Regions from separate parts of the Streptomyces sp. NPDC005281 genome, predicted to be linked through region 2. Evidence: riboswitches for the same ligand, from Rfam matches in the RefSeq annotation. Region 2 holds a riboswitch; each other region holds the start of a gene.
The links. A riboswitch is a leader RNA that binds a small molecule or an ion and turns the genes downstream of it on or off. The one in region 2 is predicted to bind S-adenosylmethionine.
Positions count from the first base shown of each region.

Region 1: it holds a riboswitch for S-adenosylmethionine, as region 2 does, so the genes downstream of both, ABZV42_RS04270 (putative leader peptide) here and ABZV42_RS14670 (aminotransferase class V-fold PLP-dependent enzyme) in region 2, are expected to answer to the same signal.
Region 3: it holds a riboswitch for S-adenosylmethionine, as region 2 does, so the genes downstream of both, thrC (threonine synthase) here and ABZV42_RS14670 (aminotransferase class V-fold PLP-dependent enzyme) in region 2, are expected to answer to the same signal.

Region 1 covers NZ_JBEXGX010000002.1:352,888-360,450, forward strand. Annotated here, with positions in the region: gene ABZV42_RS04255 (amino acid ABC transporter ATP-binding protein) at 1-446, opposite strand, end outside; gene ABZV42_RS04260 (amino acid ABC transporter permease) at 443-1,447, opposite strand; gene ABZV42_RS04265 (hypothetical protein) at 1,614-1,748, opposite strand; SAM riboswitch class IV at 1,903-2,048, shown strand; gene ABZV42_RS04270 (putative leader peptide) at 2,085-2,150, shown strand; gene ABZV42_RS04275 (cell envelope biogenesis protein OmpA) at 2,462-3,244, shown strand; gene ABZV42_RS04280 (MFS transporter) at 3,725-5,146, shown strand; gene ABZV42_RS04285 (acyltransferase) at 5,352-6,530, shown strand; gene ABZV42_RS04290 (expansin EXLX1 family cellulose-binding protein) at 6,706-7,563, shown strand, end outside.
Region 2 covers NZ_JBEXGX010000009.1:16,288-23,850, forward strand. Annotated here, with positions in the region: gene ABZV42_RS14650 (NYN domain-containing protein) at 1-1,099, opposite strand, end outside; gene ABZV42_RS14655 (hypothetical protein) at 1,135-1,374, opposite strand; gene ABZV42_RS14660 (rhomboid family intramembrane serine protease) at 1,528-2,283, shown strand; gene ABZV42_RS14665 (Lrp/AsnC ligand binding domain-containing protein) at 2,326-2,607, shown strand; gene ABZV42_RS14670 (aminotransferase class V-fold PLP-dependent enzyme) at 2,647-4,008, opposite strand; SAM riboswitch class IV at 4,199-4,315, opposite strand; gene trpD (anthranilate phosphoribosyltransferase) at 4,434-5,498, opposite strand; gene ABZV42_RS14680 (cytochrome bc complex cytochrome b subunit) at 5,682-7,322, opposite strand; gene ABZV42_RS14685 (Rieske 2Fe-2S domain-containing protein) at 7,319-7,563, opposite strand, start outside.
Region 3 covers NZ_JBEXGX010000001.1:457,584-465,146, forward strand. Annotated here, with positions in the region: gene groL (chaperonin GroEL) at 1-628, opposite strand, end outside; gene ABZV42_RS01955 (cold-shock protein) at 1,005-1,208, opposite strand; gene ABZV42_RS01960 (MoaD/ThiS family protein) at 1,650-1,925, opposite strand; gene thrC (threonine synthase) at 1,922-3,220, opposite strand; SAM riboswitch class I at 3,238-3,394, opposite strand; gene ABZV42_RS01970 (glucosyl-3-phosphoglycerate synthase) at 3,599-4,543, shown strand; gene ABZV42_RS01975 (trehalose-6-phosphate synthase) at 4,621-6,078, shown strand; gene otsB (trehalose-phosphatase) at 6,224-7,078, opposite strand; gene ABZV42_RS01985 (DUF3263 domain-containing protein) at 7,361-7,563, opposite strand, start outside.

The DNA of each region.
Region 1 (7,563 bases), on a different contig from region 2:
TCCGAGAGCCCCACGCGGGCGAGCAGATCGCGCGCCAGCTGCCGGGCCTCGGGCCTGGAGAGCTTGCCGATCGCCACGGGAGCCGCGGCCACGTTGTCCAGCACGGTCAGATGCGGGAAGAGGTTGAAGTTCTGGAACACGAACCCGATGCGGCTGCGCTGGGCCAGGATGACCCGCTCGCTCAGCTCCTTCAGGCGCTCGCCCTGTCCGCGTACGCCGATGAGCTCGCCGTTCAGACGCACATGGCCGGACTCGGGCTTCTCCAGGTGGTTGATCACGCGAAGCAGGGTGGACTTGCCGGATCCGGACGGACCGACGACGACCGTCACCTCACCGGGCCGCACCGTCAACCGCACACCCCGCAGGACCTGTTGGGTGCCGTACCACTTGTGGACGTCGTGCACCTCCACGGCCGCGGGCCGTGGGCTCTTCGTCTCGCCGCTCATATCGCCGTCTCCCTGCGGACCCGCGCCCGTACGTCACGCAGACCGCCTCGCACCTTCTGCAACGGGGTCGGCGGCAGCGTGCGCAGCGCGCCCCGCGAGTAGTGCCGCTCGACGTAGAACTGGACGACGGACACGACGCTCGTGAGGATCAGGTACCAGGCGGTGGCGACGAGGAGCAGCGGCACGATGTCGCCGGGGTAGGTGCTGCCCATGCTCTGCACGGAGCCGAACAGGTCGAGCAGGGACACGTAGAAGACCAGCGAGGTGCCCTTGATCAGGCCGATCAGCTGGTTGACGTAGTTGGGGGTGATGGAGCGCAGCGCCTGCGGGAAGACGATCCTCGCGAACTGGTAGCGCTTCGGCAGTCCCAGGGCGGCGGCCGCCTCGTGCTGCCCCTGGTCGACGGAGAGAATTCCGCCGCGTACCACTTCGGAGGCGTAGGCCGCTTCGTTCAGGCTCAGCCCTACGACGGCGACGGCCATGTCGGTGGCCAGATGGGACTCGTCGAAGGTGAAGAAGGCCGGCCCGAAGGGAACGCCCACGCTCAGCGTCCGGTACAGCGCGCTGAAGTTGTAGAGGAACAGCAGCACCACGATCAGCGGCACCGACCGGAACAGCCAGGTGTAGACCCAGCTCACCGCGCGGAGCACCGGGCTCGGGGAGAGCCTGGCCAGAGCCAGCAGGACACCGCCCAGCAGGCCGAGCACCGCGCTGTAGAAGGCGACTTCGAGGGTGATGAGCAGGCCATCGAGAATGACCGGGCGAAAGAACCAGTAGGCGAAGCGGTCCCACTGGTAGAAGGGGTTGGTCACCAGGCCGTGGGTGACCTGTGCGACCAGGACGAGCACGACGGCCGTGACGATCCAGCGGCCGGGACGCCGGAGCGGAAGAACCCGCTGGGCCGACAGGGGTTCGGACGCGGCGGGGAAGTCGGTACGGGGGATGGCCTCGGCTGGGGGCGCTGATCCGAAGGACACAGCGCTGCCGGGAGGTTGGCTCATGGGGAGCTCCAGCGGATTCGGACAGCCCGGAAGCACGCGAGCGGCAGCGCCGTGCCGAACGGAGACGGCTCGGTACGAGGCGGTGCGCGGTTACACGCGAAACGGGTGCTGGACAGGGAACGGACGCACCGCGACAGCGGTGGTCGTCAGGGACTCGGAGGAACCGTCAGCCCTGACTGATGGGGTGACACGTACCCGTACACAGGGCGCTGTTGACGCGCAGCAGGTCCACGGAGCGGTCGGCGCAGAGCACATCGCGGCCGAGGCGCCGCCATGCGGCCGTCCCGTCAGCTGTGCGCATCGCCGTCACCATTTCTCTCCGGCCCGAAGGCATCCCTTGTGGGCCGCACGTTAGGGCTGCCCGGAAAAGAATGTCAATGCGCGTGACCACCAAGTGAGACCGCGCTACCGGCCTTCTTGACGGCGCGACAGAGCGCACCGAGACTGACATGGACGGTCACGATTGTCAGCGCCCACGGTGCGGGTCCGCCCCGCTCCAGTGGTCATCGGCCCCGGCCCGCTGACAGGCAACCCTTCCGCCGCGACGGGGTGCCCCGGGTGACGACCGGGTCCCGCCGGTGCGGCGGGGCAAGCGCGGTCTCGCTTCTCGCGAGCCCCGGAGTCGGGACCGGTGGGAATGCCAAGGAACGGCTTGACGAGGCGCCTGCACATCGATCTGTTGCGTGTCTCCAGCGCCTACTGATTCGCGACCGGTCCGCCAGGGCCTGTCGTTCGGATCATGTCGCGCGGCGCGGGTGTGACCCGCACTCCCCGAGGCTCTTCGAGCGCGGAGGACCCCAGCGACGGTGTGTCGTAGGTCGCCGACGTCCCCCGCCCCGCGGCCGCACGCACCACACCCCGCTCGGCCCGGCCGAGGGGGCGCCCTGCGTCAGGCCGACCTGATCCGAACGACAGTCCCTGGATCCGGACCGGCGCGACAAGCGCAGTCAATCCGCATCCGGCCGTCGGTGCCCACAAGGCGGCGGTGGCTTCCGTCTTCCTCCAGGGAGAGTCATGCCCGAGACAGCTTCGCGCAATTCCACCACTGCCAGCTCGCGCCCCTGTGAACAGATCTCGTTCCCCTCGGCCCTTCGGCTCAAGCCGGCGGCGACCCCGTCCGCGCTCCCCCACCGCGTCGACAGCCGCATCGGTGTGGGCCTGGCCGGCGGCTTCTACCCCGCTCCGCACCGCTACGAGCTCTACCTGTCACGGAGTTGTCCGCACTCGCTGCGGATCGCCATCACTCTCGGACTGCTCGGCCTGAAGGACTCGGTCGCCACCACCCTCCTGACGGACCCCGCCCGCACCCCCGACGCATTCGCGTCGCTGCGCCGCGCCTACGAGGCCACCGAGCATCACTTCGACGGGCCGCTCACGGCGCCCGCGCTGTGCGACCGCTGGAGCGGACGCATCGTCAGCAACCACACGCCCGACATCCTCCGCGATCTCGCCGGGCTGCTCTCCGGCCACACCACGACATGCCCGTCCACGCTCTGGCCTTCGTCCCTCACCGCCGACATCGAAGCCCTCCGCGATCTGCTGGACCGCGATGTCGTCCCGTCGGCCCGGCCCTCGGAACTCGCGGCGGCCCTGGACCTGCTCGACTGCCGACTCAGCGCGCGGCCCTACGTCCTGGGCGACTCCCTCACGGCGGCGGACGTCGACGTGTGGGTGGCCCTCACCGGTCTTGGCGGGCCGGAGGTCCTCCGCTCGCAACCCCGGCTCCTGGACTACGTACGCCGTCTCGGCGATCACCCCGCCTTTCGGCACGGGAGCGATGCGGCGTCGGACGCCTGACCCTCCCCTCGGAACTGGGGAGGCGGCCGGCCGGGGAGGCCGCCGGGCAGGTGGGCGGGCCCTCGCGCGGACGTCGTGCGCGGGACCGGCCCCGGCCACCGGCTCAGGTGGCCGGCCCCGGTTGTCTGCCCCGGTCCGCCCCGGTCCACCCCGGTGGCCTGTCCCGGTTGTCTGTCCCCAGTCCGCCTCCACCGCCGGGCGGAGCCGGCCGGCCAGAGCGCGGCAGGCCGCCTCCGCGTCGGCGACGTTCTGGCCGGCGCGCACCCGGCGCCCTCGATCGACCACGTCATCCACAGCCGTCCATGGCGTGACTCTGTCCCATCGCCGGGATCGACGCCCGCCCGTTCGGCCCGGAACACCTGCCGCGAGGGTCCACCCGGTCCGCCCCCGCCCACGTGCGGTCCCACGGTGTTCAGCGCACGCTATGAGCGTGGGAGGCCGACTCCCGCATCACACGTCCGGCGGCCAGAAGGAACGACGATGGCTGAAACCGGCCCCGCGAAACGGCCGTCGGCGGCGCAGCGACGAGTCCTCGCCCCGCTCGCCCTGGCCCAGTTCATCTGTAGTTTCGCCGGCTCCAACATGAACGTGATGATCAACGACATCAGCAACGATCTCGACACCACCGTTCAGGGCGTGCAGGTCGCGATCACGATCTTTCTGCTGGTGATGGCCGCGCTGATGATCCCCGGCGGGAAACTGACGGACCGCTACGGACGCAAGCGCTGCTTCCTCGCCGGTCTGACGGTGTACGGCGTCGGCGCCCTGCTGAGCGCCCTGTCCCCAGGACTGGGCGTCCTGATCGTCGGCAATTCGATCCTTGAAGGCATCGGAACGGCTCTGCTCATTCCGCCCGTCTACATCCTCACGACCCTCCTCTTCGAGGACATGACCTCCCGCGCGAGGGCCTTCGGGGTCATCATGGCGCTCGGCGGAATCGGCGCCGCGGCCGGTCCGCTCATCGGCGGGCTCATCACCTCGTGGATCAGCTGGCGGGCCGCCTTCGTGTTCCAGGCTCTCGTCGTCGCGGTCATCGTCGTGCTGAGCAGGCACATCGAGGACCCGCTGCCTGCGGACCCGGAACGCCCCTTCGACACGGTCGGCGCCGTCCTGTCGGCCGCGGGCCTCGTCCTCGTCGTCATGGGCATCCTGGCCGCCGACAACAACGTATGGCTGATGGCCGGACTGCTCGTCCTCGGTGGGCTGACACTGCTGTGGTTCTTCCGCCACGTGCGCGCCCTGGAGTCGGCGGGGAAGGAACCGCTGCTGTCCATCAGCCTGTTCCGCGACCGCACCTCCAACCTCGGGCTCATCACGCAGAACATCCAGTGGCTGCTGCTGATGGGGACCTCGTTCACCGTGGCCGCCTTCCTCCAGGTGGTACGCGGCTACGACGCCGTCGAGACCGGTGTCATCTTCACGGCCGCCACCCTGGGTCTGCTCGCGACCTCACTGGCCGCCCAGCGTCTCGCCGAGCGCCGCCCCCAGCGCTCCCTGATCATCGCGGGCTTCGTCGTCACGATCGCCGGCATCGTCGTGCTGATCGCGATGGTCGACAGCTTCTCCAGCGCCTGGGCCTTCGCTCCCGGACTGCTCCTGGTCGGACTGGGCCTGGGGGTGATGCTGACCCCGTCGGTCAACATCGTGCAGTCGAGCTTCCCCGAGGACCGCCAGGGCGAGATCTCCGGCCTGTCCCGCAGTGTGTCGAACCTCGGCTCCTCGCTGGGCACCGCCGTCGCCGGCACGATCCTCGTGGCCGGATTCACCACCCGTTCCTACGGCGCCGCCATGGTCACCCTCGCCGTCCTCGGACTCATCGGCCTCGCCGCCGCGGCTCTCCTCCCCCGCCCCGCCTCGATCGCACACGACGCGGTGGGCACCCGGGCCTCCGAGGGCGGCTGAACCCGGGCCCAGTGACGCGCTGTCCGCATCGCCGCCCCAGCACAGGCGAAGAGGCCCCGGTCCCTCCGAGAACCCCCACCCCGACGAACCGGTCCAGGCAGGCCATTCGATGGAACCCGCACCTCCCGTTCTCCGGCCGCCTTCGCGGTGGCCGTCCACTACGGCAACGCCACCCGCGTCCGGCGGAGCCGCCGGTCCCCCACGGCTGGGCTGGCTGGACGCGGTGCGCGGAATCGCGGCGCTTCTCGTGGCGGTCGACCACTCGTCATACGCCTTCCTGGCGGAGTCCCGTGAACACCTGATGCCCCAACTGAACATCGGCCGTTACGGCGTCATGCTGTTCTTCCTGGTGAGCGGCTATGTCATCCCCGCCTCGCTCGAGCGCCGGGGCTGCGTCCGGACCTTCTGGACGGGCCGGGCCTTCCGCGTCTACCCGCTGTGGGCCGCCGTGGTGGGAACGGTCGCACTGCTCGATCAGCTGGGCGTCGCGCAGGTGCGTGCCCGCTTCGCCGGGCGGGATCCCGTCACGGTGGCCGTCGCGCACCTCACCCTGCTCCAGGAACTGCTGGGGACACCGAGTGTCGTGCTCGTGCTGTGGACCTTGTCGTACGAGCTGGCCTTCTATCTGCTGGTCGTGGCCCTCTTCACGGTCCGGCTTCACCGTCGGCCGGCGACCGTCGCGGTGGTGCTGGCGATTTCGGCAGCGGTGAGCGCGACGGCGGCGTTCGTGCCACGCCCGTGGGCGCTGTCCTCCGTGATCGGCGCGGGCCCGCTCGTCGCGCTCGCTTCGGCGGCACTGGTGATCGCAGTCCGCCTGGGGAGTTCCGGGTCGTCCGCGCTGCGCGTGCCCGGAGCCGTGGCGGGAGGGGTGCTCGCGCTGGTCCTGGTCGCCTTCAACGGGACCGTTCCCCTCTGGGAAGGCCTGGTGATCCTGGCAGTGATGTTCCTCGGCACCGCCGTGCGGCGGGCGGAGAGCGGGGAGAGCACCTTGCCGCGCCTGGCCCGCACGACCGCCGTGGTCCTGGTCTGCGCGGTGGGGAGCGCGTACGCGCAGGGCGACGGCGACCATTTCGTACGGCGTGGCTGGATCACGGCCTTCCTGCTGGCCGCCCTCACCTTCGGCGTGGCTCTGGCGCTGCGCCGCCGGACGTTCCCGCGCGCGCTGACCTGGCTGGGGACGATCAGCTACTCGGTGTACCTGGTGCATCCGGTCCTGCTGGCGGTGAGCGACAGGGTGATCGGCCGGTGCCGACACGACAGTCTCCTGCTCGAAGCGGCGTTCTTCGCCGTGCTGCTGCCGCTGTCCGCGCTGACGTATCGCCTCATCGAGCTGCCGGGTCTGGCCAGGGGCCGGAGACGGATCAACCGGATTCGCTCGACGTGACCCCGCCAACCTGTCGTCCGTAGTAGACATGTCCCGCCCGTACGGGACGGCGGCGGCCGGAACACGAAGTGGGGCTCGGCGTCCGGTGGGTCCGGCACGGAACGGACGGCGGCCCCTTTCGCCTCCCGCTGGCGACGGACGGGCACACCGGGCTCGATCTCCCGAACGGATGCACATGAAGGAAAACAGGCAGGGCGCGCGGCGGCGGGGACATCGGCCGAGGCTGCAATTCATCGCACCGATCGCTCTGGTCGCGGTGGGCGCTCTGGTCTGTCTGATCATGGCGTTCCGGCCCGGTGCCGGGACCGACGCGGGGAACACCGCGGCGACGGCGGACGCCGGTTCCCGGGGGACCGCGGCTGGCGGCCCGTCGTCTCCGGCCGGAACCGCCTCCCCCTCCGCGTCGCGGTCGCCGAGCCCGGCCGCCTCCACGACCGCGACGGCCCGCCCCTCCACCACCTCGGCACGGCCGTCGGCCTCGGACACCTCCCGGACCCCGGTCACGGCCGCTTCCCTGGCGGGCCGGATCCGCCCGGGAACCGACTACCGGGGAGTGGCGACCACCTATGACGCCGGCACCGGGGACGGCGGCTCATGTTCCTACGGTCCGAGCGCCGACCTCATGACCGCCGCGATGAACCACACCGACTACGAGACCGCCAGGGCGTGCGGGGCGTACGTACTGGTGCGCGCGGCCGGGGGCGCGACCGTGACGGTACGGATCACCAACGAATGCCCGGCGGGCTGCGCCCCCGGGCAGCTCGACCTCAGCGCGCAGGCGTTCGCCCGGCTCGCGAACCCGGCGGCCGGCCGCATCCCGATCACCTGGAAGCTGCTGAGCCCGGCCGACCCGGGCACGATGTCGCTCCGCTACAAGAGCGGGTCCAGCCGCTACTGGTGCGCGGTTCAGGTGCTCGGGCACCGGAATCCGGTGGCCCGGATCGAACTGCGCGACGGCGGCGAATGGCGGCGGCTGCCCCGCACCGGCTACAACTACTTCCTCGCCGAGGACGGCGGCGGCTGCGGCGGTGCG
Region 2 (7,563 bases):
CCTCGGCGCCGGTCTGCGCGGCCAGTTGCGAGAGCTGCCCCAGCAGCCGCAGCCGCTGCTTCTCCAGAGGCATCTGGGGATAGCCGGTCTTGGTGACGTTGTAGCCGTCGACGACCAGATGCGCCTGGGGCAGCGCGAGCAACTGGTCCAGGATCGCGGGGTCGTTCTCGGACAGCGCGCGGGTGGCGATGTCCTTCGGGGTCATTCGTCCCGGTTCGACCGCTTCCACCGTCTCCGCGGGCCGCACGGAGACGGGGGGCAACGCCAGTTCCCGGCGCAGCCCCTGGGCCGCTTCCAGCACCGTGTCCAGCAGCAGTCGCACCCGCATGTCCTCGACGCTGCGCCCCTCGCGGGCCGCCTTGCGGGTGGCCTCCAGGGCGGCCTCGGCCTCCGCGAGACGCGCCTTGAGCCGCCGCGTCTCGCTCTCGGCCGCGGACACCTGGGCCTGGCTCTCCGCCCTCGTCCCGTCCGTCTCGGCCTGGAGCTTGCGCAGCGCCGCCTCGCCGCGCTTGACGTCGCTGAGAGCCCCGCGCAGCTTGCGGTGAAGCGATTCCGCTTCCTTCCGGGCCGATTCCAGCTCCGTGCGCAGCCGTTCGGTCTCGGCCCGCGTCTGCCCGCGGGCCTCCGCGAGTTCCGCGCGCAGCCGGTCCAGCTCGACGCGGCTCTCCTCGTCGGCGCGCTCGGCGTCCGCCCGCAGGGCCTCCTCGCCGGCGGCGGTCACGAGCTTCACCCAGCCGGGGGGACGCACGACATAGGCCGCGGCCGCCACGTCCAGCGGGTCCGCGGCCGGGGGCGGCGCGCCCGAGTCGAGAGCGCCGACGAGCTCGGGCTGGGTCTCTCTGAGCTTCTCGGCGATGCGCTGTCTGAACAGCGGGTCCGTCTCCAGCGCCGTCGCCATGGCGTTGCCGGCGAACTTGGCGCGGCGATTCGGGGCGAATCGGGCGTACTGCCGCAGTTGTGCGGGCAGTTCGGACACCGTCAGGCCGCCGAAGCCGTCCGAGACGATCTGTACGACGCGTCGACGCACGCCGTCGGGCAGCGGACGGTCGAGCACCTCGGCGGTGCCGTCGTCCGGCTCCCCGCCTGTGGTCTCCACCATCCGTTCACCCCAATATCCGTGCGGGGCCCGCTCCGTCAGGAGCCGGCGCCCGGCCTGTCCACGAGTTCGACCTGATCCACCGCGTTGCACCAACGGCACCGCACCGACTCGATGGTCTCACTGACCACCTCGCGCTCCTCGACCTTGGGCTCTCCGGCCAGGTCCAGGTGCACATACTCGACGACCTTCGACGAGCGGGTCACGTCGAAACGCGTGAGGTTGCCGCAGAGGGCGCAGCGCCAGCGGGTCTTGGCGTCGGGCAGGGGAACCGTCATAGGGCAGCCGCATTCCTTCTAGTGTCCGTCCGGCCCCGGATTTCCCGGTGCTTTGGCTCGTAACCCTACGGCCTGGCGGGTACTCGACGCTCGGCTGTCCATGGCGGCGAGGCGGTCTGTGTGCATGGGTCCGGTTGCGTCATGCTCTGGACCATGATCGGCAATTGGAGTGCGACGGTCGGCAGGGCGCTGCGGGGCCGGTCGGCGCCGGTGACGTACGGACTGATCGTCCTGTGCTGCCTGATCTTCGTGATCGGTCCCGCCTCGGGTCTGGATCCCGCGTACGGCACCGGGGACGGGCTGCTGGTCGCGCAGCGGGCGTACTTCCGCCGCTGGGGCGTGGTGCCGGCCGGCCTGTTCGGCGGGGCGCCGGGCGAGGCGCTCACTCCCGCGACCGCCCTGTTCATCCACGGCAGCTGGCTCCACCTCCTGGGCAACATGCTGTTCTTCTACGTCTTCGGGCTGATGACCGAGGAACGCATGGGGCACGTGGAGTTCGCCCTCTTCTACCTGGGCTGCGGGTATCTGGCCCTCCTCGGCTACGCGGCCGCCAACGCGAGCTCGCAGCAGTCCCTGGTCGGGGCCTCCGGGGCGATCTCCGCGGTGCTCGGCGCGTTCCTCTACCTGTTCCCCAGGGCCCGGGTGACCAGTCTCTTCCCGTTCCTGTTCTTCCTGCCGCTGCGGTTCCCGGCCTGGGTGGTGCTGCCGTTCTGGTTCACGCTGCAATGGCTGGCGGCGGGCCGCAGCTCCTCGGGCCCCGGGGTCGCCTACCTGGCCCACCTGATCGGCTTCTCCCTGGGTTTCGCCTACGCCTGGGCGCGGTTCCGCGGCCGCCCGGCGATCGTGCCCCTCCGCGGGGTGCTGCCGGGGCCCCCGGTGGAGCGGCCGGGCCGGGTGGACCGCGAGTAGGGTGAGATCCCCAGCAGCGGCCCCCTAGGGAGAGAACCAGCCGTGATCACCGCGATCGTCCTCATCAAGACCAGCGTGGACCGGATCCCCGAGATCGCCGAGTCGATCGCGTCACTGGAGAGCGTCAGCGAGGTCTTCTCCGTCACCGGCACCTACGACCTGATCGCGATGGTCCGGGTCAAGGCCCACGACGATCTCGCGGACGTCATCCCCGGCAAGATCAGCAAGATCCCGGGCGTCGAGGCGACGGACACGCACGTGGCGTTCCGTACGTACTCCCAGCACGACCTGGAGGCGGCGTTCGCGATCGGTCTCGACTCCTGACCGACGCGGCACCGCCTCCGGGCGGAACCGTTCTCGGCGTCAGAACGCGGGGACGCAACGGCCGCCCTCGGTGCGGTACTGCCAGCGCGCGCCGTCCCTGACGAGCTCGCGCACCGCGCGGACGAACCGCTCGACGTGCTCGTCGGGGGTGCCGGCCCCGAAGCTGACGCGGATCGCGTTGAGGGACTTCTCGCCGGGGGCAGCCTCGGGGGCTCCGCACTCCCCCTGGGTCTCCGGCGCGCTGCCGAGCAGCGTGCGGACGAGCGGGTGGGCGCAGAAGAGGCCGTCGCGGACGCCGATGCCGTACTCGGCGGAGAGCGCCGCCGCGAAGTGCGAGCTGTTCCAGCCCTCGACGACGAAGGAGATGACGCCGACCCGCGGGGCGTCGTCGCCGAAGAGGGACAGGACCCGGACCTCGGGGACCTCGGCGAGACCCTCACGGACCGTGCGGATCAGACGCTGCTCGCGGGCGAGAAGGTTGTCGAAGCCCTCCTCGGTGAGGGCCTTGCAGGCCGAGGCGATCGAGTAGGCGCCGATGACGTTCGGCGAGCCGGCCTCGTGCCGGGCGGCGCTGTCGTGCCACTCCACGTCCACGCCGCCGTCCGCGCGCCGGGTCACCTTGCGGCTGGCGCCGCCGCCCGCGAGGTACGGGTCGGCCTCGCGCAGCCAGTCGGAGCGGCCCGCGAGGACACCGGAACCGAAGGGCGCGTACAGCTTGTGCCCGGAGAAGGCGACCCAGTCGACGTCGAGGTCCTGGACCGACACCGGGTGGTGCGGGGCGAGCTGCGCGGCGTCGAGGACGATACGGGCGCCGTACGCGTGCGCGGCGGCGGCCAGCTCCCGCACCGGCCACAGTTCGCCGGTGACGTTCGAGGCGCCGGTGACGCAGACCAGGGCCGGTCCGTGGGGGTCGCGGCCGGCGAGGGCTCGCTCCAGGGTGTCGACGGCCTCGCCCGGGGTGCGCGGGGCGTTCAGGTAGGTGACGCGGGCGTCGCGCCAGGGCAGCAGCGAGGCGTGGTGCTCGGTCTCGAAGACGAAGACCTGGCAGTCGGCGGGGAGCGCGGCGGCGAGCAGGTTGAGCGAGTCGGTGGTGGAGCGGGTGAAGACGACCTGGTCGCCGGCGCGGCAGTCGAGGAACTCCTCGACGGTCCTGCGGGCGTTCTCGAAGAGGTCGGTGGAGAGCTGCGAGAGGTAGCCGGCGCCCCGGTGGACGCTGCCGTAGTACGGCGCGTACGCGGCGACGTCGTCCCACACCCGCTGGAGGGCGGGCGCGCTGGCCGCGTAGTCGAGAGCCGCGTAGGTCACCTCGCCGCCGGTGACGAGCGGGACGGTGACATCCCGGCCCAGAACGGCCAGAGGGGCACAAAGGGACTGGTCGGCGGCAACGGTGGAGACAGACATGGCGAGCTCCTGTGAGAGGCAGGCGGGATCACCGCGCGAGCCGGCCGCCCGAAGGCGTGGCTCAGCGCGGGAAAGGGTGAAAAAGGGTGTGCGGGGGCGGGGCTCTACGCCCTATCGCATTCGCTTGCTCACAGAAGGCTCCCTCGTACGACCAGGACCCCTGGTTGCGTCCGCCCGAGGGGGCGGGAGGGGTCCGCGCTTGCCGTAGGCCTCGCTGCCTACGACCTGGTCCTCACCCGGGGCACCCCGCCACGGACGGAGGGTTGCCGGACAGCCGGCCGGGGCCTGATGGCTGTCACTCATGACCTGATACAGCATCTTGCCAGAGGATCTTCCACGCGCAAGGCGCAGTCCAGGATCCGGACTGCGCCTCGCTCCGTGTCAGGGGCGGATCAGCGGGGCGGGTTCCCGAACCCGTGGCCCGTTCAGGCGTTGCTGGCCGCCACCCAGCGGTCCAGGGTCAGCCTCGCGGCACCCGAGTCGATCGCCTCGGCCGCCTTCTCCATGCCGGCGCGGAGCTGGTCGGCGAGCGACGCGCCGGTCGGCGACAGGGCCACCAGCGCCGCGGCCGAGTTCAGCAGGACCGCGTCCCGTACGGGCCCGGTCTCGCCGTCCAGCACCCGCCGGGCGACCTCCGCGTTGTACGAGGCGTCGGCGCCGCGCAGGGCCTCCACGGGGACGATGTCGAGCCCGACGTCGCGCGGGTCGAAGCGCTCCTCGGTGACCGCGCCGTCGCGGACCACCCAGACGTGGGAGCCCGCCGTGGTGGTCAGCTCGTCGAGACCGTCGTCACCGCGGAAGACCAGCGAGGAGTTGCCGCGCTCCGCGAACACGCCCGCCACGATCGGCGCCATCCGGGCATCGGCGACGCCGACCGCCTGGGCCTTCACCCGCGCCGGGTTGGTCAGCGGTCCGAGCACGTTGAAGGTGGTCCGGATGCCCAACTGGCCGCGGGCCGCCGCCACATGACGCAGCGCCGGGTGGAACTTGACCGCGAAGCAGAAGGTGATCCCGGCCTCCTCGGCCACCGCGGCGACCCGGCTCACCGGCAGTTGGAGATTGACGCCGAGCTTCTCCAGGACGTCCGACGCCCCGGACGCGGAGGACGCCGCCCGGTTGCCGTGCTTGACGACCTTGGCGCCGGTGCCGGCCACCACGATGGAGGACATCGTGGAGATGTTGACGGTCTTCGCGCCGTCGCCGCCCGTTCCGACGATGTCGACGGTGTGCCCGGGCACTTCGATCACATTGGCGTGCTCGTACATCGCCCGGACGAGTCCGGCGATCTCCTGGACGGTCTCGCCCTTGGCCCGCAGGGCGACCACGAACCCGGCGATCTGCGCGTCGGTCGCCTCGCCGCGCATGATGCGGTCCATCGCCCAGGCCGTGTCGTCCGCGCTCTGGTCGCGGCCTTCGAGCAGTCCGTTCAGTACGGCGGGCCAGGAACGGCCCGCCGCGGTGTCGCCTCCAGCGGGGTTCACAGCGCTCATGGTCGCTCCTGGGTTCGTAGGTCACACGGTCGCGGGTGACCCGGTCGTGGGTGACGCGGTCGCGGGTGACGCGGGGTGGATCGCCCCGCACCACCGGGTGAGTCCACCCTATCCAGCCCGGAGACGGCGAAGAGCCCCGTCCAGTGCATGGACGGGGCTCCTGCCGTGGCGGACTGCCGGGGATCAGTGGTGGCCGTGGCCGCTCGCGATCTCCTTGTACTCCTCGACGGTGGGCTTGGGGATCTGGCCTTCCTCCCCGTAGAAGCCCTCGCTCATCTTGGCGCGCAGCTTCTGCGCGCCCGAGACCTTGCGCTCGACACCGTTCTCGTCGACCGTCGGGCCGATCTCGGCCGGCTTGTACTGCTCGTGCGCGGTGAGCGTGTGCAGCGCGTCCTGGCTGAGCGGCTCGTGCACCTCGATGAACTCACCGTGCGGCAGGCGCTTGATGATGCCCGACTCGCGGCCGTGCAGCACCTTGTCCCGGTCCCGGCGCTGGAGGCCGAGGCAGATCCGCTTGGTGGCGATGAAGGTGAGCACCGGCACGACGAAGAAGGCGATCCGCACGAACCAGGTGATCGAGTTGATCGCCAGGTGGAAGTGCGTGGCCCAGATGTCGTTGCCGCCGCCGACGAGCAGGACGAAGTACCAGCTGATCCAGGCGGCACCGAACGCGGTCCGGGTCGGGACGTTGCGCGGGCGGTCCAGGATGTGGTGCTCGCGCTTGTCGCCGGTGACCCAGGACTCGATGAACGGGTAGACCGCGATCGCGACCAGGACCAGCGGGAAGATCACCAGCGGGATGAACACGCCCAGGACGAGCGTGTGACCCCAGAGGTTGATCTCCCAGCCCGGCATGACACGGATCAGGCCTTCGGAGAAGCCCATGTACCAGTCGGGCTGGGCGCCCGTGGACACCATGTCCGGACGATACGGACCCATCGACCAGATCGGGTTGATCGAGGCGATCGCCGCGATGGCCGCGATGACACCGAAGACCAGGAAGAAGAAGCCTCCGGCCTTGGCCATGTAGACCGGCAGCAGCGGCATGCCGACGACGTTGTTGTTCGTCTTGCCGGGACCCGCGAACTGCGTGTGCTTGTGGTAGAAGACCAGGATCAGGTGGCCGACGACCAGGCCGAGCATGATGCCCGGCAGCAGCAGCACGTGCACCGAGTAGAAGCGGGCCACGAAGTCGCCGCCCGGGAACTCGCCGCCGAACAGGAAGAACGACAGGTACGTGCCCACGATCGGCACGGACAGGACCGCGCCCTCCATGAAGCGGACGCCGGTGCCGGAGAGCAGGTCGTCCGGGAGCGAGTAACCGGTGAAGCCGGTGAACATGCCGAGGACGAACAGCAGGAATCCGAAGACCCAGTTGATCTCACGGGGCTTGCGGAACGCACCCGTGAAGAACACGCGCATCATGTGCACGAACATGCCGGCGAGGAAGACCAGCGCGGCCCAGTGGTGGATCTGCCGGATCAGCAGGCCACCGCGCACATCGAAGGAGATGTGCATGGTCGAGTTGAACGCCTCGGACATCAGCTGTCCCTGCAGGGGGACGTAACTGCCGTTGTACTGCACCTCGTTCATCGACGGGTGGAAGAACAACGTCAGGTACACACCCGTGAGGATGATGATGATGAAGCTGTAGAGGCAGATCTCACCCAGCATGAACGACCAGTGGTCGGGGAAGATCTTGCGCATGTTGGACTTGGCCAGGGAGTAGATCCCCAGACGGCCGTCGGCCCAGTCTGCGACCCGCTCACCGGCGGGCGCCTTCTCGCGCGAGGGGCGCGAGTCGGAGGTGGTGGTAGTGCTCATCCGCGCTCCCAGAATGCAGGACCGACGGGCTCTTCGAAGTCGCTGAGCGCTTCGAGGTAACCCTCAGCGTTCACGCCGATGCGCAGCTGCGGCAGGGCGTGACCGGCCGGGCCGAAGATCACCCGGGCGCCGTCGGAGAGGTCGAAGGTGGACTGGTGGCACGGGCACAGCGCGTGGTGCGTCTGCTGCTCGTACAGGGAGATCGGGCAGCCGACGTGGGTGCAGATCTTCGAGTACGCCA
Region 3 (7,563 bases), on a different contig from region 2:
CCATACGCTCCATGTCGGTGGCGAAGTACGCCGAGATGTAGCCCTTGTCGAAGCGCATACCCTCGGTGAGTTCCAGCTCCAGACCGAAGGTCTGGGACTCCTCGACGGTGATGACGCCTTCCTTGCCGACCTTGTCCATCGCCTCGGCGATGAGCTCGCCGATCTGGGTGTCGGCGGCGGAGATGGAGGCCGTGGAAGCGATCTGCTCCTTGGTCTCGACATCCTTGGCCTGCTCGAGCAGGGCACCGGAGACGGCCTCGACGGCCTTCTCGATACCGCGCTTGAGGGCCATCGGGTTGGCGCCGGCGGCGACGTTGCGCAGACCCTCGCGCACGAGCGCCTGGGCGAGAACGGTCGCCGTGGTCGTACCGTCACCGGCGACGTCGTCCGTCTTCTTGGCGACTTCCTTGACCAGCTCGGCGCCGATCTTCTCGTACGGGTCCTCGAGCTCGATCTCCTTGGCGATGGAAACACCATCGTTGGTGATCGTGGGCGCGCCCCACTTCTTCTCGAGGACGACGTTACGGCCCTTGGGGCCGAGGGTGACCTTGACGGCGTCGGCGAGCTGGTTCATCCCGCGCTCGAGACCGCGCCGTGCCTCCTCGTCGAACGCGATGATCTTGGCCATGTGAAGTGGTCCTCCCGGACGGGGTGGATTGCTCCGGATCGTGCCCGCGCCCGCGACGGACGGCCTGCAAGCCTTGTGGTTCCTTGCCCCACAGGCCCGCGGGCCTCGCTGACCCGATCCAAATTCTGTCACTCTCACTGGGAGAGTGCTAACGCCAATGATTAGCACTCGACCCCCCCGAGTGCAAGGTGCCCTCGCGAAGCGAGCCCGTTGGGGGGTGGCGGTCGGGCGACGGGCGGGCGCAGGGTGCGCTCGCGAAGCGAGCCGTCCGGCAACGGGTTGACGGGGGCGGCCGAGCACGCACGAGGGGCCCGCATCCCTGGTGGGATGCGGGCCCCTCGTGCGTGAGTTGAGTCGGTGGTCGTTCGCGCCCGGATCAGACGGCGAGTTTGACCATGTCCGCCTGCGGACCCTTCTGGCCCTGCGAGATCTCGAACTCCACTCGCTGACCCTCTTCAAGGGTGCGGTAGCCGTCCATCTGAATCGCGCTGTAGTGCACGAAGACGTCCGCACCACCGTCGACCGCGATGAAGCCGTACCCCTTCTCCGCGTTGAACCACTTGACGGTGCCCTGAGCCATGCCTAACTCCCCTATTACTGGCCCTTGCACAGATCCACACTTCGCGGATCCGGGTCAGACCTCACCCCCCATTGGTTGGGGGTGTGCGCCGGAACGCGTCGACCGCGGCTGAATGTATCTGTCCAACTGCCCTCTGCAACAGGTCAATCGGACGAGAATTCTGGGCATGGCTGATCAATGATATGCGGAGGACATGCAAGAATCCGGGGCAAGTCGGGCCCCATAAATGCCATAAAGTGCCCAAAAAGGCGAGCTACTTTGGCTACTTCTTGTCGGCCGGCGAATGCTCACTCATATGCGCCCGGCATGAAACCAACATCAAAAGCGGAGTGGCTTCCCCAACTCTAGCGCGTTCAACCCTACAGAATTGCCCCCTCCGCTTGTCTTACGGAGGGGGCAATTATGTGAACGCAATGTGTTCGGCATTACCGAGGGTAACGATCAGCCTCCGGCGACGGCCGGAATGATCGAGACGCCCACACCGTCCGGGGTCGCCGTCTCCAGACCCTGCTCGAAGCGCACGTCGTCGTCGTTGACGTACACGTTCACGAAGCGGCGCAGCTTGCCCTGGTCGTCCAGAACGCGCGCGGCGATGCCCGTGTGGTTCTTCTCCAGGTCGCCGATGACCTCGGCGAGGGTCGCGCCCTCGGCCGTCACCTCGGCGGCGCCACCGGTGTAGGTGCGCAGGATGGTGGGGATGCGGACGTTGACGCTCATGATGCGAGGCCAGCCTCTCGGAAGGAGTCGAGGTTCGGGCGGATGGTCGCGGTCAGCCCGGTGTCGGAGGCCACCGCGTCCAGGGTCTTGAGGCCGTCGCCGGTGTTCAGAACGACCGTGGTGAGGGCCGGGTCCAGGAGACCGTTCTCGATCAGCTTGCGGGTGACGCCGACGGTCACCCCGCCGGCGGTCTCCGCGAAGATGCCCTCGGTGCGCGCGAGCAGCTTGATCGCGTCGACGATCTGCTCGTCGTTCACGTCCTCCACCGCGCCTCCGGTGCGGCGCGCGATGTCCAGCACGTACGGCCCGTCCGCCGGGTTGCCGATGGCGAGCGACTTGGCGATGGTGTCCGGCTTCTGCGGCCGTACGACGTCGTGGCCCGCCTTGTAGGCGACGGAGACCGGGGAGCAGCCCTCGGCCTGGGCGCCGAAGATCTTGTACGGCCTGTCCTCGACGAGTCCGAGCTTGATCAGCTCCTGGAGGCCCTTGTCGATCTTCGTGAGCTGGGAGCCGGAGGCGATCGGCACGACCAGCTGGTCGGGGAGCTTCCAGCCGAGCTGCTCGCAGATCTCGTACGCCAGGGTCTTGGAACCCTCGGCGTAGTAGGGCCGCAGGTTGACGTTGACGAATCCCCAGCCCTCGCCGGCCGGGTCGCCGATCAGCTCGGAGCAGAAACGGTTCACGTCGTCGTAGTTGCCCTCGATGCCGACGAGTTCGCCGCCGTAGACCGCGGCCATGACGACCTTGCCCTGCTCCAGGTCGTGCGGGATGAACACGCAGGAACGGAAGCCGGCGCGGGCCGCAGCGGCGCCGACGGCTCCGGCGAGGTTGCCGGTGGAGGAGCAGGAGAGGGTGGTGAAGCCGAAGGCGCGGGCGGCCTCGATGGCCTGGGCGACGACGCGGTCCTTGAAGGAGTGCGTCGGGTTGCCGGAGTCGTCCTTGACGAACAGCTTTCCGGCGTCGACCCCGAGCTCACGGGCCAGGTTGTCGGCCTGGACGAGCTTGGTCCAGCCCGGGTTGATGTTCGGCTTGTCCGCCACGTCCGCGGGGACGGGCAGGAGCGGCGCGTAGCGCCAGATGTTCGCGGGTCCCGCTTCGATCTGCTTGCGGAGCTCTTCGGTGTCGTAGGCCGAGAAGTCGTAGGCGATCTCCAGCGGGCCGAAACACTCCTCGCAGGCGAAGACCGGGCCGAGCGGGACGCGGTGTCCGCACTCGCGGCAGGAAAGCGCCGCGGCCGGGCCGAGATCGACCGTTTCGGCGGAGTTCGTGGTGCTTGCAACTGTCTGCGCAGCCATGGAGGCGAGGCCCTTTCTCCTCATCTTCCTCACAGCGCACTTCGCCGTGAGACGGATTTGGCACCTTCCCGAGCCGGGAGCCTCGCGACGCGATCGACATCGATCGGTACGAGACCGGCTGGAGGGTTGCCGGGGCTTCATCGGGCCGTATCCCTCTGCCCCTCTGGATGAGCGGTATTTGATTGTTGAACTGTTGAACGCGATACACGCCCATGATCCAGGACATGCGATGGTCATGCGCGTTGTTCAAGACTGTAACCGAAGGCCAGGACAGTTGAGATAGTCGTCCGAACCGCGAGACGAGCCGATCGATCTGCCGCTGGCCGCAGCGGGCACGCCGATGAGAGCGTGTGATCAGACAGTGAGGAGCCGCAGACGGTGCTGAGAGAAGTCGAAAGCTGGCTGAGCACACGCTCCTGGTCCGTGACCGACCGACCGCTGCACAGGCTCATGGCGGCCAAACGCGTCAGCGGGTCGACGGTGAGTGTCGTGCTGCCCGCGCTCAACGAGGAGGAGACGGTCGGCGAGATCGTCGCGATCATCCGCCACGACCTGATGCAGCAGGTGCCGCTCGTCGACGAGATCGTCGTCGTCGACTCGGGCTCCACGGACCGCACCTCCGCGGTCGCCGCCGCCGCGGGCGCGCGGGTCGTGCACCGCGACGACATCCTGCCGCGGATTCCGGCCGTGCCCGGCAAGGGCGAGGTGCTGTGGCGGTCGCTGCTCGTGACGAGCGGGGACATCGTCTGTTTCATCGACGCGGACCTCAAGGAGTTCTCGTCCGACTTCGTCTCCGGCATCGTGGGCCCGCTGCTCACCGATCCCGGCGTGGACCTGGTCAAGGCGATGTACGACCGCCCGCTGGCCGGCACCGGCGGGCAGGGCGGCCGGGTCACCGAGCTGATGGCCCGCCCCCTGCTGAACATGCACTGGCCCCAGCTCGCGGGCTTCGTCCAGCCGCTCGGCGGCGAGTACGCGGCCCGCCGCTCCCTGCTCGAACAGCTCCCCTTCCCCGTCGGCTACGGCGTGGAACTCGGCATGCTCGTCGACTCCCTGCACCTGGTGGGTCTCGACGCCCTCGCCCAGGTCGACGTCGGGGTGCGCAAGCACCGCCACCAGGACGGACAAGCGCTGGGCCGGATGGCCGCGGCGATCTACCGCACCGCCCAGCTCCGGCTGGCCCGCGGCCACCTGATCCGGCCCTCCCTCACCCAGTTCGAGCGCGGCCGGGACGGTTTCCGGCCGCGCACGTACTCCGTGGACACCGAGGAAAGGCCGCCGATGACCGAAATCTCCGAGTACCAGCGGCGCAAGGCCGCCTAGACCGGCCCGGACGGCCGCGATCGCATACGGCCGAAGGGCGCGTTTGAGCGTTTCGACACGGGGCTAGGTTTCGAGGCATGGCTTCAACGCATGGTGCCCACCGGATTCTGGTCGCGTCCAACCGCGGCCCGGTCACGTACGAGGTACGAGAGGACGACTCGCTGCACGCCAGGCGCGGCGGCGGCGGACTCGTCTCGGGACTCTCGGCGATCGGGCCGGAAGCGGGCGCCCTCTGGGTGTGCTCCGCTCTCGGCGACGGCGACCGCGAGGCCGTCAGGCGCGGAGTCGGCGAGGACGGCGTTCGCATGCTCGCCATCGACGGCGAGGTGCACGCCGACGCCTACAACGGCATCGCCAACTCCGTGCTGTGGTTCGTCCACCACATGCTCTACCAGACCCCGCTGGAGCCGGTCTTCGACGCGGAGTTCCGGAGCCGGTGGGAGTCGTACCGGACCTACAACCGCGCCTTCGCCGAGGCGCTGGCCGAGGAGGCTGCCGAGGGCGCGGCGGTGCTGGTCCAGGACTACCACCTGTGCCTGGTGCCCGGGATGCTCCGCGAACTGCGCCCCGACCTGCGCATCGGCCACTTCTCCCACACCCCGTGGGCACCCGAGGACTACTTCCGGATGCTCCCCGACGACATCAGCGCGGAGCTGATGGCGGGCATGCTCGGCGCCGACCGGGTGGCCTTCCTGACCTGGCGGTGGGCCACGGCGTTCCTGCGCTGCGCGGAGACGGCCGCCCCCGGGCGCCGTACCGGGTCCTGGTCATCGGGGGCGCCCCGGGCGGTCGTGCACCTGGACGGCGCAGGGGCGCCCCTGCGGGAGACCCTCATCGGGGTGCACGGCCTCGGCGCGGACGCCGAGTTCCTGCGCGAACGCTCGCACCGGGCGGACGTCGAGGAACGGATGGCCGCGCTGCGCGAGGAGATCGGCGCGGACCGCAAGGCGATCGTGCGCGTCGACCGGACCGAGCTGTCCAAGAACATCGTGCGGGGGCTGCTGGCGTACCGGCAGCTGCTCGACGACCACCCCGAGTGGCGCGAGCGGGTCGTCCATGTGGCCTTCGCCTATCCGTCGCGGCAGGACCTCGCGGTCTACCGGGACTACACGGCCGAGGTGCAGCGGCTCGCCGACGAGATCAACTCCGGTTACGGAACGCCCGGCTGGACCCCGGTGGTGCTGCATGTGAAGGACGACTTCGCGCGCTCGCTCGCCGCGTACCGGCTGGCCGACGTCGCCCTCGTCAACCCCATCAGGGACGGCATGAACCTCGTCGCCAAGGAGGTCCCGGTCGTCTCCGACGAGGGCTGCGTGCTGGTCCTGTCGCGGGAGGCCGGGGCCTACGAGGAACTGGGCGAGGACGCGATCACGGTGAACCCGTACGACATCACCGGTACGGCGCGGGCGCTGCACGAGGCGCTCGGCATGCAGCCCGGCGAACGGGCGGAGCGCACCAAGCGGCTGGCCGCCGCGGCCACCGCGCTGCCGCCCGCCCAGTGGTTCCTGGACCAGCTGCACGAGCTGGAGGGCTGAGCGAGATCCCAGCCTGAAATCAGCCCCTCCGGCGTTTGAGGAGCGGGGTCCGGGGCGGAGCCCCGGGTACGGGACGGGTAGGGGCGGAGGGGGCGAAAAAGGCCTGCCCCCCGCCCCGGCCCGCCCGGGGCGACAGGCGACCGGGTCAGCCGAGGGCGGCCGCGAGAGCGGCAAGGAGGCGGACGACCCCGGCCGGCCCGTCGACCACCAGGTCGGCGCGTTCGGCGAGTTCGGCGACCTCGGAGCTGCCGCTGCACACCAGGAGCCCGGGGATCCCCTCGGAGCGGAGCTTGTCGACGGCGGCGAAGGCGGGCAGGTCGCCCAGGTCGTCGCCCGCGTACAGGACGGCCTCGGCGCCGATCTCCCGTACGTACTCCATGAGGGCGACGCCCTTGTCCATGCCCGGCGGGCGCAGCTCAAGGACCATGCGGCCCGGCTCGACGATCAGACCGTGCCTGGCGGCGAGTTCGCCGAGCGGCTCCCGCAGCGCCTCGAACGCGGCCTGGGGGTCGCCGGCGCGCCGCGTGTGCACGGCGACCGCGCGGCCCTTCTCCTCGATCCAGGTGCCCTGCCAGGCCCCGATCCCGTCGAGGAACCCGGGCAGTTCGGCGCGGACGGAGGCCACCCCGGGGTGCGGAGCGGGGGCGGTGACCGTGCCGCTCACCGCGTCCCAGCGCTCTGCGCCGTAGTGGCCTAGGACGACCAAGTGCTCAAGACCGGCGACGCCCGCGAAGCCGCCGTGGCGCACGGCCACTCCGGCCGGGCGGCCGGTGACCACGGCGACGGAGGCGACCTTGGGGGCGAGCACGGCCAGGACGGGGACCGCGTCGGGGTGCGCGCGGGCCCGGTCGGGGTCGGGGACGATGGGGGCGAGGGTTCCGTCGAAATCGAGTGCGACGACCGTCCGGGCCGGGCGCGTGAGGATCGCCTCCAGAGCGTCGCGTCCGGCGGGGGTCACCGGGGCCGGCAAGGAGTCCTTGGATTCGGGGTGGCTGCCCATGGGGTGACCCTATCCGGGCGGGGGCGGGCGCACCCGCGACTCGTGGCCGAAGCGGGGACCCGCGACCCGGATTGCCTCGATCCCGCCGGGGGTCCCACTGCTCTCCATCGCCATCCGGTCTCACGGTTCGGTCCCGTCGCCGAACTCGACTGATCCGGCCGCGTGTCGCCCCGGGCGGGTAGGGGTGGGGCAGGCCTTTCTCGCCCCCTCCGCCCCTACCCGTCCCGTACCTGGGGCTCCGCCCCGGACCCCGCTCCTCAAACGCCGGAGGGGCTGAACTTTTCACCGTTCGTCGCGGCGGCTCTCCCGTACCCGGCGCAGCCTGTTCACCGTGACGGGGTCGTGCGCGAGGGCGCGCGGGTCGTTCAGCAGCGCGTTGAGCAGCTGGTAGTAGCGGACCGGGGCCAGGCCCAGCTGTTCGCGTATGGCGCGCTCCTTGGCGCCGGGACCGGGGAAGCCGCGGCGCTCCAGGGCGAGAATGCTCC